DNA from 2 places in the Hyphomonas sediminis genome. Region 2 is predicted to be linked to the other one. Evidence: riboswitches for the same ligand, from Rfam matches in the RefSeq annotation. Region 2 holds a riboswitch; the other holds the start of a gene.
The links. Region 2 has a riboswitch for cobalamin ahead of K1X12_RS08740 (TonB-dependent receptor plug domain-containing protein). Riboswitches for the same ligand answer to the same signal wherever they lie in the genome.
Positions count from the first base shown of each region.

Region 1: it holds a riboswitch for cobalamin, as region 2 does, so the genes downstream of both, K1X12_RS14840 (TonB-dependent receptor plug domain-containing protein) here and K1X12_RS08740 (TonB-dependent receptor plug domain-containing protein) in region 2, are expected to answer to the same signal.

Region 1 is NZ_JAIEZP010000001.1:3,062,132-3,069,420, reverse strand. It holds gene cobT (nicotinate-nucleotide--dimethylbenzimidazole phosphoribosyltransferase) at 1-424, shown strand, start outside; gene cobS (adenosylcobinamide-GDP ribazoletransferase) at 421-1,179, shown strand; gene cobC (alpha-ribazole phosphatase) at 1,170-1,688, shown strand; gene cobO (cob(I)yrinic acid a,c-diamide adenosyltransferase) at 1,700-2,302, shown strand; cobalamin riboswitch at 2,358-2,546, shown strand; gene K1X12_RS14840 (TonB-dependent receptor plug domain-containing protein) at 2,715-4,562, shown strand; gene K1X12_RS14835 (ABC transporter substrate-binding protein) at 4,572-5,417, shown strand; gene K1X12_RS14830 (FecCD family ABC transporter permease) at 5,414-6,403, shown strand; gene K1X12_RS14825 (ABC transporter ATP-binding protein) at 6,396-7,157, shown strand; gene K1X12_RS14820 (cobyric acid synthase) at 7,154-7,289, shown strand, end outside.
Region 2 is NZ_JAIEZP010000001.1:1,733,426-1,740,714, forward strand. It holds gene K1X12_RS08715 (LD-carboxypeptidase) at 1-49, shown strand, start outside; gene K1X12_RS08720 (NAD(P)(+) transhydrogenase (Re/Si-specific) subunit beta) at 328-1,746, opposite strand; gene K1X12_RS08725 (proton-translocating transhydrogenase family protein) at 1,750-2,121, opposite strand; gene K1X12_RS08730 (Re/Si-specific NAD(P)(+) transhydrogenase subunit alpha) at 2,118-3,245, opposite strand; gene K1X12_RS08735 (SDR family NAD(P)-dependent oxidoreductase) at 3,305-4,072, shown strand; cobalamin riboswitch at 4,287-4,476, shown strand; gene K1X12_RS08740 (TonB-dependent receptor plug domain-containing protein) at 4,591-6,441, shown strand; gene K1X12_RS08745 (ABC transporter substrate-binding protein) at 6,438-7,253, shown strand; gene K1X12_RS08750 (FecCD family ABC transporter permease) at 7,250-7,289, shown strand, end outside.

The DNA of each region.
Region 1 (7,289 bases), 1.3 Mb from region 2:
CCTGACGCGAAAGCGGGCGCTGCTGGAGACGGCCGCCGGGCGGACAGCTGACCGGCTCCCGGCTGGCGACGCGCTGAGGGAGTATGGGGGCTTTGAGATTGTAACCATGATTGGCGCGATGATGGCGGCGGCAGACGTCGGCAGGGTCGTACTGGTCGATGGGTTCATCGCAACGGTTGCCGCCCTCTGCGCCCGCGAACTTTCGCCCGGCTGCGCGATGAATTTCGTGTATGCCCACAAGTCGGCAGAAGCGGGTCATGTGCGCGTTCTGGAGGCGCTTTCGGCGAAACCTCTGCTCGATCTCGACATGCGGCTGGGAGAGGGCACGGGCGCGCTCCTTGCCTGGCCGCTGGTGAAGGCCGCCGCGGCGATGCTGCGCGATATGGCAAGTTTCGAAAGCGCTGGCGTGAGCGGGCCGGCATGAAGGACGAATTCGCCAAACTAGGCCTGGCAATCCAGTTCTTGACGCGCATTCAGCTGCCTGTGCAGCCAGGCTACACGCCGGCCCGGATGGCCGCGACCCCCGCTTACTATCCACTGGTCGGGGCGATGATCGGCGGGATTTGCGCGGGGGTCTTCTGGCTCGCTGCGCTCGGCTTGCCGGTGCCGGTTAGCGTTCTCCTCGCCCTTGGCACCGGCTTGCTGCTGACAGGTGCCTTTCATGAAGACGGTCTTGCCGACACATTCGATGGCATTGGCGGCGGGCAGACGCGCGAGCAGGCGCTGACCATCATGAAGGACTGCAGGATTGGCACCTATGGCGCGGCGGCGTTGGTGTGCGTCTTGCTGCTCAAGGGAGCCGCGCTGTCCTCCATGCCGGGCCCGTTGATCGTGATGGCGTTCTTGGCTGGACATGCACTCTCCCGGCTCTCGGCCGTGCTGGTCATCGTGACGAGCCGCTATGTCCGCGACGAGGGGACGGGCAAGCCGGTTGCGCAGGGGCTTTCCGGCGGCGGGCTGGCGATTGCCTGCGTTACGGGCGCGCTTATTGTCATGCTCTGGCCGCTCGCCCAGCCCTTCTCGGCAATGCTCTGCGGACTTGGGGGCGTAGTCGCCGGCCATGGAGCCATGCGGCAGTTCTTCGAGCGGAAGCTCGGCGGCTATACCGGCGACACCCTCGGCGCGGTCCAGCAGGTGAGCGAGGCAGGCTTTTATCTGGGTCTGCTGTTATGGCTCTGATCCTGCTGCGTCATACGCGCCCAGACGTGGACGCGGGCACTTGCTATGGAAGGCGCGATGTCGGGCTGGCGGCGACCTTTGCGGAGGAGGCCGAAGCGTTGCTGTCTCAGCTGCCCGCATTCGACCGCGTCGTGACCAGCCCGCTTTCGCGTTGCCGGCGGCTGGCCGATTATATCGCGGGACAGACGAGCCGCAGTGTCACCGAAGACGATCGATTGGGGGAAATGGATTTTGGGTGCTGGGAAGGCTGGGCCTGGAGCGCGCTTCCTCGTGAGGAAGTCGATGCCTGGGCAAATGACTTCCTGCATGCCCGGCCTCATGGCGGCGAAAGCGTCGCTATGCTGCGCGCCCGCGCCCTTGAAGCGCTCGACGCATACCGGAAGCTGGAAGGTGACACCTTGATTGTTACCCATGGCGGCGTCATCAAGGCCGCTCTTGCAATGGACGAAACCGCCGAGAGCCATGCGACGACGCTGGATTTTGGAAGCTTTGTCACCCTGAATGACTGAAAGGACACGGCATGAGCGACCGGGACACACATACTGAAAAGATGAGGGCGCTGCAGGCGGAGCAGAAGAAGAAGACCTCTGAAGCGCGCGATCCCGGGCGCGGTCTGGTCCTCGTTCACACCGGCAATGGCAAGGGCAAGTCGAGCTCGGCCTTCGGTGTCATCATCCGGGCGCTCGGCTGGAAGCAGAAGGTTGGTGTCGTCCAGTTCATCAAGGGCAAATGGATCACGGGCGAAAAGCAGTTCTTCATGTCGCTGAAAGACCAGGTGGACTGGCACACGATGGGAGATGGTTTCACCTGGGACACGCAGGACCGCAACCGCGATATTGCAGCCGCTGAAGCGGCATTTGCAAAGGCTCGCGAGATGATGGAGAGCGGAAACTATGATCTCATCGTGCTGGATGAAATCAATATTGCCCTGCGCTATGACTATCTTGATGTGGCGGCCGTGATTGATGGCCTGAAGGCGCGATCGGATCGCACAGGCGTTATCCTGACAGGGCGTGATGCCAGACCTGAACTTTGTCAGTATGCTGATCTCGTTAGCGAAATGACCGAAGTCAAGCATCCCTTCAAGGCCGGCATCAAGGCCCAGCGAGGGATCGATTTCTAGCAATTGCCTTTGCGTCAGGGGCCACAAGAGGCATTGACAGACATTCGCACTTGCAACATCAGAACGATCAGATGGTGCTCCTCTAACCGGGAGCTAAGAGGGAAGCCGGTGTGAATCCGGTGCTGTACCCGCAACTGTCAGCCGGGAGCTGATGGCCAACATGCCACTGGAACGCAAGTTCTGGGAAGGCGGCCAAAGGTGATGATCGGTGAGCCAGGAGACCTGCCATCGCGTCGTTCGTCCGGAGGCCGGGAAGAGTTCTCTGCGGGCGGGAAGGCTGATGCCTCTCCTTTTGTAACGACATCGAGAAAATTGGCTGGCCGCCCACATGAGTAACCTCATGGGCCAGATGACGTCGTTATGAATTGCACCTGTCTTTCCGGGCGGCGGGGGTGCATTGAGGGGAATACCCATGTCGTACAAAACGGCGCTGCTCAGTGCGGCCACTATTGCTGTGGCTGTGCCAGCTTTTGCACAAATTTCTGAGGCTGAGGAAAGCCGGCTCGGACCGGTCATCGTTGAAGGCTCACGCCTTGGCCAGACCGCAACTGAAGTCGGCTCCAGCGTCAGCATTATCTCCGCGCAAGACCTTGAGAAACTGGACTTCGACTTCGCGCTGGATGCCGTGGCGACTGCGCCGGGCGTAACGATCAACCAGAATGGCGCCTTTGGCGGTTCCGCCAGTGTCCGCATTCGCGGAGCCTCCTCCGGACAGACCCTGGTTCTCATTGATGGCGTGCCTGTAGGCGACCCCTCGACGACCGATGGCAGCTTCAACTTCGCTTATCTCGACACCGCCAACATTGAGCGCATCGAGGTCCTCAAGGGGCCGCAGTCGACCCTCTGGGGCTCCAACGCCATCGGCGGCGTGGTCTCCGTTGTTACGCGGCAACCAGAGACGGGGTTCGGCGGCAGCGCATTTGCCGAGTACGGATCGTTCAACACATTCCGGGGGGGCGCTTCGATCGAAGGCGCGAACGAGGCGGGAGATTTCAGGTTTTCGGCAAGCGGCATCACAACCGATGGCCTTTCAAAGGCGGACAAAAAGAATGGCAACTCTGAAGACGATGCCTACGAATCAGCAACCGTGTCGGCGAAAGGGGGGCTGAACCTTCCCAACTCGGCCAGGCTGCAGGCGACTATTCTCTATAATCAGGCTGAGTCAGAATATGATCGCTTCTCCTCGGGCGCGCAGGGAAGCGTCGCCGATGGGGATGAGGTGACCGAGAATGAAACCCTGTCGGGCAATGTCTCGCTCAAACTTCCGCTCATGGATGGCCGGTTCGAAAACCTGTTTCTGATCGGCTATTCCGACATCACCCGTGAGAACTTTACCAATGGTGCGCAAAGCTACTTCGCTGAAGGCGACAGGACGCTCTACCGCTATCAGGGGACTTTCGCGATCAACGATGCAAACAAGGTATCCTTTGGCGCAGAGCGCGAAGAGACTACCGCCAATGGCGACGCGGCGAGCATTGATGGTTTGTTTGCACTGTATGAGCTCAAGCCTGGCGAAAACCTGACGCTGACTGCCGGCGTACGCCAGGACGACGATAATCGTTTTGGCTCGGAGACAACGGCGCGGGTGGCGGCCGCATGGAGCGTTACCGACGGAGTGACGATCCGCTCAAGCTGGGGGCAGGGCTTCAAGGCGCCATCGCTATTCCAGACGACCTACATCTGCACATTCTGTGGCCTGAGCGAACCGAATGCGGACCTCAAGCCTGAAACGTCCGAAGCTTTCGACATCGGACTGGAATGGCGCTCCGCGGATGGGCGTGCAGCGGCGGGCGTCACATACTTCGATCAGGATACTGAGAACCTCATCGATTTCTCATACACCGCCGGCTATGACAATATTGCACGGGTCGAAAGCAAAGGTGTCGAACTGTTTGCCAGCTATGTTCTGGCCAGCTGGCTAAGCGTCTCCGGAAACTACACTTACATTGACGCTGAAGATGGTGACGGCAACGAACTCACACGCCTGCCGGAGCATTCCGGGAATGTGTCGCTTGCTTTTGATCCGGATGGTCCGTTCTCCGGAGCGGTGCTGGTTCGATACAACGGGGATGAGGCAAACACGAACGGCACCACACTGAAAGGCTGGACGCGCGTGGACCTGACGGGCCGCTATGCGATCAATGAGCGTGTTGAACTCTATGGCCGCGTCGAGAACCTGTTTGACAAGCACTATCAGCAGATCCTCGGTTACGGCACGCCCGGCCTTTCAGGATCGGTCGGCATTCGCCTGCGCTACTAGGAGCAGCAGATGTCGAGACTGGCGATCCTTTCACTTCTGGCGTTTGGCCTTTCTGCCTGCGGCGTTCCTCCCGCGCAGCAGGCAGATGAAAGCGAACGCCCGATGCGGATCGTCAGTCTCGATTATTGCGCCGATCAGTATGTTCTGAAGCTTGCCGACGCAGAACAGATCCTGGCCATCTCCCCAGACGGCGTGAAAGAATTTTCCTATATGCGCGATGCGGCGGCTGGCGTTCCGACGGTTCGGCCAGTGGCCGAGGATGTGCTCCTTCTCAAGCCGGACCTTGTCGTCCGCGCGTATGGGGGCGGACCAAACGCTGAAGCATTTTTTAAGCGTGCGGGCGTGCCGGTGCTTACGGTTGGCTGGACTTCAAATGTTGACAGTGAAGAGGTCGGCTCCATTCCAAGCCTGATCCAGCATATGGCAGATGGCCTTGGCCAGGGCGAGCGGGGGCGGGATCTTGTCGCCGATTTCCGGACGCGCCTGCAAACACTTCGTAGGCGCACGGATGGTGAAATTGCCCTCTACATGACGCCGGCCGGCATCACGACCGGCCCCGGTTCCATGGTGCATGAAATGCTTCGGGAGGCGGGTTTCGAGAACTTCGAACAGAAACCGGGCTGGCGCTCGATCCCTCTCGAACGTCTTGCTTATGAACAGCCGGATGTCATCGCAGCTGCTTTCTTCGACCAGCTAACCAATCATCCGGATTCCTGGAGCCCGATGAAACATCCGGTCGCAGAGCGCCAGATGAATGATCACACAGTGGTGCCGCTGAAGGGGGCATGGACCGCCTGTGGCGGCTGGTTCATTCTCGATGCCATCGAGGCGCTGGCCCGAGGAGGCGGGAAATGATTGACCGCCTGTTGCTGCCCGTCCTGATAACTGCCTCCGTGTTCGCCGTTTTTATGGCCTGCCTGCTTGGCTCGACACCTTTGCCCGCCGACAGGGTCATCGCCGCTTTCTTTGGTGGCGCGGATGTTGGTGACCGGCTGGTCGTCTGGCAGATCCGTCTGCCGCGGGCAATTGCGGCGTTCATCACCGGCGCAGCGCTTGGCATCAGCGGCGCCGCCTTGCAGGGCCTGCTGCGCAATCCGCTTGCTGAACCAGGTGTTCTGGGGGTCTCGGCCTCGGCCTCCCTGTTTGCAACGTTTTCGCTTTACTATGGCTTTGCGGCGCTTTCGCCGTGGGTTCTTCCGGTCTCTGCGATTGCTGGCGCGCTTGCTGCAACTGTCTTGATAGCGCTTGCCGCCATCCGGACGCGATCTGTCGTGACCCTCATTCTGATTGGTGTCGGGCTTTCCAGCTTTTCCGGCGCGGCAATGACGCTGCTGATGAACCTCGCTCCCAATCCGTTCTCATTGTCCGACATGATCAACTGGATGCTTGGCTCGGTTGCCAATCGCAGCTTTCAGGAGGTCGGCCTCGTGGCCCCGTTCATCCTCGCAGGCGGCGGTATCCTGCTTATGTCGCGGCGCGGACTGTCCGCTCTGACCCTAGGCGAGGAAGCAGCAACCGGTGTCGGGCTCAATCTGCGAAACCAGCGCATACTGACGGTTCTGGGGGCGGGGCTGGCCACAGGCGGGTCCGTGGCGCTGGCCGGGGCAATCGGATTTGCCGGAATTGTCGCCCCGCACATAATTCGGCCACTGGTAAAACATGATCCTGCCCGGTCGCTCATTCCATCGGCGCTCCTGGCGGGCCTTTTCCTCGTTCTGGCGGATATTGGCGTGCGCCTGCTGCCCACTTCCAACGAACTCAAGCTCGGCGTCGTCGCTGCGCTGGTCGGTGCGCCTGCCTTTGTCTGGATTGCGATGAGAAGGCGTGCCCTGAATGGCTGATTTGGAGATCCGGAACCTCTCGGTGCGGGCCGGTAAGGCAAAGATTGTTTGCAAGGCGAGCCTCAGATTGGCGCAGGGTGAACTGGTGGCGCTGCTGGGTCCAAATGGGGCGGGCAAGACCAGCCTGCTTCGTTCTGCGCTCGGACTTGAAAGTCGCGCCTCCGGCGAAGCGCTGTTGAATGGCGACGATAGCGAAAAGCTGTCGCCTATGGAGCGCGCTCGCCGCGTTGCTTTTCTTCCACAACAGCGCCCGCTTGCGTGGCCGAACACCGTTCGCGATGTCGTCGCTCTTGGCCGATTTGCTTATGGCGCTGCTCCGGGACGCCTCAGCCAAATGGATTCTGTTGCGGTCGAGCGCGCGATCAGGCTCTGCGACCTGACCGGGCTTGCGGATCGCCATACCGACACGCTCTCGGGCGGCGAGCTTGCGCGGGTTCATTGTGCCCGGGCGTTCGCGGCAGACGCCCCGCTTCTGGTTGCGGATGAGCCTGTGGCCGCATTGGACCCACGCCATCAGTTCCGCGTCATGGATATGATCCGGCACTTCGTCGACGAGGGAGGCGGCGCGCTGGTTGTCCTTCACGATATAGCCCTGGCGGCAAGATATGCAACGCGAATGGTCTGGATGAAGGACGGCCACGTCATTGCAGACGGTTCGCCAGAAGATACGCTTACGGAGGGGCGTCTGGCGGACATCTACGGGGTCCGCGCGCGTGTGGATGGGCGATCTGTGGAGATCGAAGGGGCGACATGACTGCAAAGACGTTGATGCTTCAGGGCACTGGCTCTGATGTAGGCAAGTCCATTCTTACTGCAGCGATTTGCCGGATTGCAAAACGCCGGGGATTGAGCGTTGCCCCTTTCAAGCCGCAGAACATGTCCAACA
Region 2 (7,289 bases):
TGTGGACAACAAGATCGTGGTGTTCGGGGAGCGCTCAGCGAGCGTTTGAAATTCTCTGCGTTTCGTCACCCTCGACCGGCGCAGCCGGTCTGAGGGCCCATCTCCTGACCCGTCGAACCCGGCGACATCAGTGCGTCGTCATCCCGGAATTTGCGCAGCAAATGTCCGGGACCCAGCGCAAAGAATGACTGGGTCCCGGTCTTCGCCGGCGGCGAAACCGGGATGACGCCAAACGAGATGTACGGATGCGGAAGGTTGAGAAGCTGGGCCCTCAGATGCGCTTGCGCGCATCGAGGGGGACGAAAGTAACAATCGGCAGTGAGCGGCCTAGAGCGCCTTGACGATGTCTTCGACCATCTTCTTGGCGTCGGCGAGCAGCATCATCGTGTTGTCGTGGAAGAACAGCTCGTTCTCGATGCCGGCATAGCCAGAGCCCATCGAACGCTTGATGAACAGCACCGTGCGGGCGTTTTCCACGTCGAGGACCGGCATGCCGTAGATCGGCGAGGTCTTGTCGGTCTTCGCGGCGGGGTTGGTCACGTCGTTGGCGCCGATGACGAAGGCAACATCCGAAGCGGAGAATTCCGAGTTGATGTCTTCAAGCTCGAAAACCTCATCATACGGAACTTGCGCTTCGGCGAGGAGGACGTTCATGTGACCCGGCATCCGGCCCGCGACGGGGTGGATGGCGTATTTCACTTCGACGCCTTCTTCCTTCAGCTTCTCGGCCATTTCCTTCAGCGCGTGCTGGGCCTGGGCGACCGCCATGCCATAGCCCGGCACGATGATGACCTTGGAAGCGTTCTTCATGATGAAGGCTGCGTCGTCTGCCGAGCCTTTCTTGTAGGGGCGGTCCACCTTGGCGCCGCCGGCGGCAGCGGCGCTGTCGTCTGCGCCGAAACCGCCGAGGATCACCGAGATGAAAGAGCGGTTCATGCCCTTACACATGATGTAGGAGAGGATCGCGCCGGACGAGCCAACGAGGGCGCCCGTGATGATCAGCGCGAAGTTGCCCAGCGTGAAGCCCAGCGCAGCCGCCGCCCAGCCCGAATAGGAGTTCAGCATCGAGACGACGACGGGCATGTCTGCCCCGCCGATCGGGATGATGAGCGTGATGCCAAGGACCAGCGCCAGCGCCGTCAGGCCCCAGAAGGCCCAATGGGCGGTGCCGTTCGACTGGATGAGGATCACCAGCAGCGCAACGATGCCGACGCCGAGCGCGATGTTCAGCAGGTGGCGGGCGGGCAGCAGGATCGGCGCGCCGCTCATATTGCCGTTGAGCTTGGCAAAGGCGATGACCGAGCCGGTGAAGGTCAGCGCGCCGATGGCCGAGCCGAGGCCCAGTTCGATCAGCGAGGCGGCCTTGATGCCGGTGATGCCCAGGATGCCGAAGCTGCCGGGCGCATAAAGCGCGGCCGAGGCCACCAGCACAGCGGCAAGGCCGACGAGCGAGTGGAAGGCGGCGACAAGCTGGGGCATGTCCGTCATCGGGATCTTGCGGGCGATGATGGCGCCGATGGTGCCGCCGACGGCGACAGCGCCGATCATCAGCGCCCAGGTGGCCGGGTCCAGCGAGTTCCAGAGCAGGGCGATGGTGGTGGCGACCGCAATCGCCATGCCGATCATGCCGTTACGGTTGCCCTTCTGGCTGGTGGCCGGGCTGGACAGGCCGCGCAGGGCGAGGATGAAGAGGATGCCCGAGACGAGATAGAGCAGGGGCGCCCAGGTGGAATGGAACTGGTCCATAGGTTAGCTCCCCTTCTTCTTGTACATGGCGAGCATGCGCTGGGTGACCAGGAAGCCGCCGAAGATGTTGACACTGGCGAGGGCAACGGCGATGGCGCCGAGGATCTTGGCGATCCAGCCTTCCGAAGAGAGGCCATGGGCCGCCGCAGCAACCAGCGCGCCAACGACGATCACGGACGAAATCGCGTTCGTCACGGCCATCAGGGGCGTGTGCAGGGCAGGCGTCACCGACCAGACGACATAATAGCCGACAAAGCAGGCGAGCGCGAAGATCGCAGCCAGGAACACAGTGGAGTTGATACCGCCCGCATCGGCAAAGGCCGGGAGGGCAAAGGCGGTGAGGGCAACGGTGGTGGCGAGAGCGCGTTTCATCACTTCAGCCTTTCACTTACAGTTTCGCCGTTCCGCGTCAGCAGCATGGCGACGACGACTTCATCCTCGGTGTCGAGGGTGAGCGCGCCGCCTTCAGCCGTGATCAGCGGAAGGAAGGCGAGGAGGTTTTTGGCATAGAGCGAGGAGGAGTCCGCCGGCAGGCGGGCTGGCAGGTTCGAGAACCCGGCCAGTTTCACCCCGCCGACATCGACGATCTCGTCCGGCTTCGACAGGGGGCAGTTGCCGCCCTGGCTGACGGCCATGTCGACGATCACCGAACCGGGCTTCATGGCTTTCACCATCTCCTCGGTGACCAGCACCGGGGCCGGACGGCCGGGGATCAGCGCCGTGGTGACGACGATATCCTGCTTGGCGATGTGGCTGGCCGTGAGGGCAGCTTGTTTCGCCTGGTATTCCTTGGACATTTCCTTGGCGTAACCGCCAGCGGTTTCGGCGGCCTTGAACTCTTCATCCTCCACCGCGATGAACTTCGCGCCGAGCGAGGCGACCTGTTCCTTGGCGGCGGGACGAACGTCCGTAGCCGTCACAACCGCGCCGAGGCGGCGGGCGGTGGCGATCGCCTGGAGGCCGGCCACACCGGCGCCCATGATGAACACCTTGGCCGGGGCAACCGTGCCCGCTGCCGTCATCATCATCGGCATGGCGCGGCCATAGATCTGTGCCCCTTCGATGACCGCGCGATAGCCGGCGAGGTTCGACTGGGATGAGAGCGCATCCATCGACTGGGCGCGCGTGATGCGGGGGGTAAATTCCATCGAGAGCGCCGCAATCTTGCGGGCATTGAGCGCGGCGAGTTCGTCAGCGGGGTACGCAAACGGCTCCATCAGCGCGATCAGCGCCGTGCCTTCGGGCAGGGCGGCAATCTCGTCTTTCTCCGGGCGGCGGACCTTGAACACAATGTCCGCGCCATTCGCTGCCTCGGCGGCAGAACCAGCGATGCTGGCGCCTGCTTCCGTAAAGGCTGCGTCCAGGAAACCGGCAACGGTTCCTGCTCCTCCCTCGACCGTGACCGTGTGGCCCAGGCCAATTAGTTTCTTGACTGTCTCCGGAGTTGCCGCCACGCGGGTTTCGCCGGGTCGCCGTTCTTTGAGCACTGATATCTTCATGGCGCCTTGGATTAGGTTAAACTTTGCGCCATGCAATAGTTATTTTGAGGGTTTAGGGCATGAGTTTGTTTAGTCTGGCTAATCGTGTCGCTCTGGTTACCGGTGCGTCAAGCGGTCTGGGGCGCCATTTCGCGCATGTTCTCTCCGATGCGGGCGCTACGGTTGTCCTTGCGGCACGCCGTATGGACCGCCTCGAAGAGGTCGCCGCTGCCATCCAGAAAAAAGGCGGCAACGCGTTGCCCGTCGCCATGGATGTCACCAGCGACGGCAGCATCATCGCCGCTTTCGAGAGCATCCAGGAGGCGCTCGGCCGCCCGGCGGATGTGATCGTCAACAATTCCGGCATGTCCCGAGAGGGCTGGTTCCGCGACATGAGCGAGGACGACTGGAACGCGGTGATCGACACCAATCTCACCGGCGTCTGGCGCGTTGCCAAGCATGGCGCAAACGCCATGGTGAAGGCGGGCGCCAAAGGCTCCATCATCAACATTGCCTCGATCACCGGCCTCCACCCGCAGGCGATGACGACTGCTTACTGTGTTTCGAAAGCCGGGGTGGACCACATGACCCGCCAGATGGCGCTGGAAATGGCGCGCTACAATGTGCGCGTGAACGCCATCGCGCCGGGCTATTTCAAGACCGAGATCAATGACGAGTTCCTCGACAGCGAACAGGGGCAGATGATGCTGCGCCGCATCGCAATGCGCCGCATCGGGAATATCGACGAACTGGCCGGCCCGCTGCTGCTGCTCGCCTCTGACGCTGGCAGCTTCATGACCGGCTCGACGCTTGTGGTCGATGGCGGGCATTTGCTGAACAGTCTTTAGATTTCGGGCGTAGACGAACCGGGGCGTCCCCCTCCGCCCTTCGGGCACCTCCCCCGCGAGCAGGGGAGGATTGACGTTGTGCCCACCTCTGAGATGGTGCGGTGGACTCCTCCCCCGTTTGCGGGGGAGGTGGCAGGCTGCGCAGCAGACTGACGGAGGGGGCGCAGCCTGCGTATTCATGCCCCCTGCTTGCCGCGCTGCAAAAACCGGATTACAGCCCCCTCACGCGACAGGTGCCCGGATCAAGGTCCGGGTGAAAAGGGAAGCCGGTGAGACTCCGGCGCTATGCCCGTAACTGTGAGCGGGGAGCCGTGTGAGCCATTTGCCACTGGGAAACCGGGAAGGCAGCTCTCCCCGGCGATGATCCGCGAAGTCAGGAGACCTGCCTGTTGCCGTCGTTGGCTCGCCGCCCGGGACCAGGCGAGGGGCCGCGGAAGGCAACCTTCCGTTCATGCGACATGTCATGAACCCGCCGCGCAGGGATAATTCCCTCCGGCCAAAGAAGGACCTGTGGACCGATGTTCCTCAGACTCACTCTCGCAGGCGCGTCCGCGCTTGTCCTCAATGCGTCCCTCGCCCAGGCCGAAGAAGCCCGCATTCTGGACCCCGTCGAAGTCACCGGCCTGCGCGCGGTTGAGATCGACCGTGTTACCTCATCCGTCTCTGTGCTGACGGAAGAAGACCTTGCTGTTCGCCTTTCGCCAAACCCGGCAGACCAGCTGCGCGCCGTTCCCGGCGTTGCGGTGTCCCGCTCGGGCAGCATTGGCGGCCTCACCCAGGTGCGTATGCGCGGCGCTGAAGCCAACCACACGCTGGTCCTGTTCGACGGGATCGAAGTTTCTGATCCGGTGAACGGCGAAACCGATTTCGGCCTGCTGACGGCGCTGCCGGTTGGTGGCATCGAAGTGCTGCGCGGCGCAGCCTCCTCCATCCACGGCTCCGATGCCATCGGTGGGGTTGTTTCCCTCTCGGCGGCGCGTGATGCGGGCCTAACGGCCTCGGCAGAAGCCGGCAGTTTCGGCACCGCCCGCGGCAATCTCGGCTGGTCGGGCGAGCAGTTCGGCGCAGCCATCTCCGGCTTCACCACGGACGGCGTCGACAGCTCGGGCAATGGCGGCGAGAAAGACGGCTCCGAAGCCCTCTCCGGTCTCCTCACGGGCAAGTTCGACATCGCTCCGGACTGGTCGCTCTCGCTGATCGGTCTCGCCCGCAAATCTGAATCCGATTTCGATTCGGATACGGACTTTGACGGCTTGCTCAACGATACTGATAACCGCACCGAAGCCGACCAGTGGCTGGCGGGCGCCTCGCTCACCGGCAGCTATGGCGCGATCGATCACGTGATCCGCGCCAGCTACAATGAAGTTGACCGCGACAATTTCAGCGGCGGCGCAAAGACGGACGACGCTAAAGGCCAGCGCGCCAAGTTTGCCTGGTCCCCGCGTTTCACCAGCGGCGTTCACACGCTGACCGGCCTGCTGGACTATGAGCGTGAGAAGTATGATCGCACCGACGTGCAGTATGCGGGCGCAACCGATGCTTCGGAAACCTTCGAGACGGTGGGCCTTGCCGCGGAATACCGCCTTGCCGCCGGCGCGTTCGACTTCTCCGCTTCGGCACGTTTCGACGACAATGATGGCCGCTTTGATGACGCCACCACCTGGCGCCTCGGCGCGGGCTATGCGTTCGATCAGGTTGGCGGGCGCGTACGCGCGTCTGTCGGCACTGGCATCAAGAACCCGACCTTCACCGAAATGTTCGGCTTCTTCCCCGGCAGCTTCGTCGGCAATCCGGACCTGAAGCCGGAAGAGTCGACCAGCTGGGAAATCGGCTGGGAACAGACGGTCGGTGCGTTCAGCTATTCGGCGACGTATTTCGACGCGGACCTGACGAACGAGATCTACACCGCGTTCAATCCGGACTTCACCTCCACCGCGCTCAACCGGGCAACCGACAGCGAGCGTAGCGGTGTGGAACTGGCGGCCCGCTGGCAGGCGCTGGCAAATCTTGCCTTCTCCGGCCAGGCGACCTTCTTTGACTCGCAGGACAATACCGGCGTGGACGAGATCCGCATTCCGGAGGCTACCGCGTCTCTGGCGGCGGACTGGCTGGTCAATCCGAACGGCTTCCGCCTCGGCGCGGCGCTCGATTATGTCGGCGAGCAGGGCGACACCGACTTTGGCCCGTTCCCGGCCCGCGCGGTTTCGCTGGACGCCTACACGCTGGCCTCGATCACGGCGGAATATCCGATCACGGATCGTATCGCGGTGACCCTGCGCGGCGAGAATGTCTTTGATGAGACGGCAACCGATGTTTACGGTTACCACGCGCCGGGCGCCGGCGTGTTCGTGGGGCTGAAACTGCGTTGAAACTGAGGCTTGCCGCCTTTTGCCTGATGCTCGGGCTGGCCGGTTCTGCGGGTGCAGAGACGGCTGGCGCCGCGCCGGCACGGCCGACGGTCGTGTCGCTGGACTATTGCGCAGACCAGTTCGTTCTGGCGCTGGCAGACCGGGCGCAGATCCTTGCGCTCTCGAAGGATGCCGAGCGGGAGTTCAGCTATTTCAGGAAAAAGGCGGCGGGCATTCCCAAGGTCCGCACGGCGGCGGAAGATGTCGTCGCGCTGGACCCGGATATCGTGATCCGAAGCTGGGGCGGGGACCCGCGCGCTCTGCAGCTTTACGAACGCTTTGGCATTCGTTCGGTTCAGCTGGGCTACGCCGCAGATATTGAGGGTACGGATGATGTGCTTCGCGCCGTGGCGGCAGAGATGGGGCAGAGTGCGCGGGCGGAGGAACTCCTCGCGGCGCGTCCTGGCCCGTCTGCGCCAACCGGGCTTCGCGCGCTCTATGTGACGCCGGGCGGCGTCAGCGCCGGGAAAGATACGATGATCGAGGAGATCATGCATCGCGCGGGGCTGGAGAACGCCAACACCGGCACGGGCTGGACAAGCCTGCCGCTGGAGGGCCTGGTGCTTGCGCCGCCGTCGCTGATGCTGGCGGCATTTTTCGGATTTGATGATGACGCCACCGACCGCTGGTCGGTCTCGCGTCATCCGGTCATGCAGAGGCTGATGGCGGGCGCGCAGGTGATCGACATGGACGAAGCCCGCGTTTCCTGCGGTGGCTGGTTCGTGGCGGATGAAGCGGCTCATATCGCGGTAGAGCTGGAGGCGGGCCGATGATGCGCCTGACGGTCCTGCTCGCGCTGGCGGTTGCCA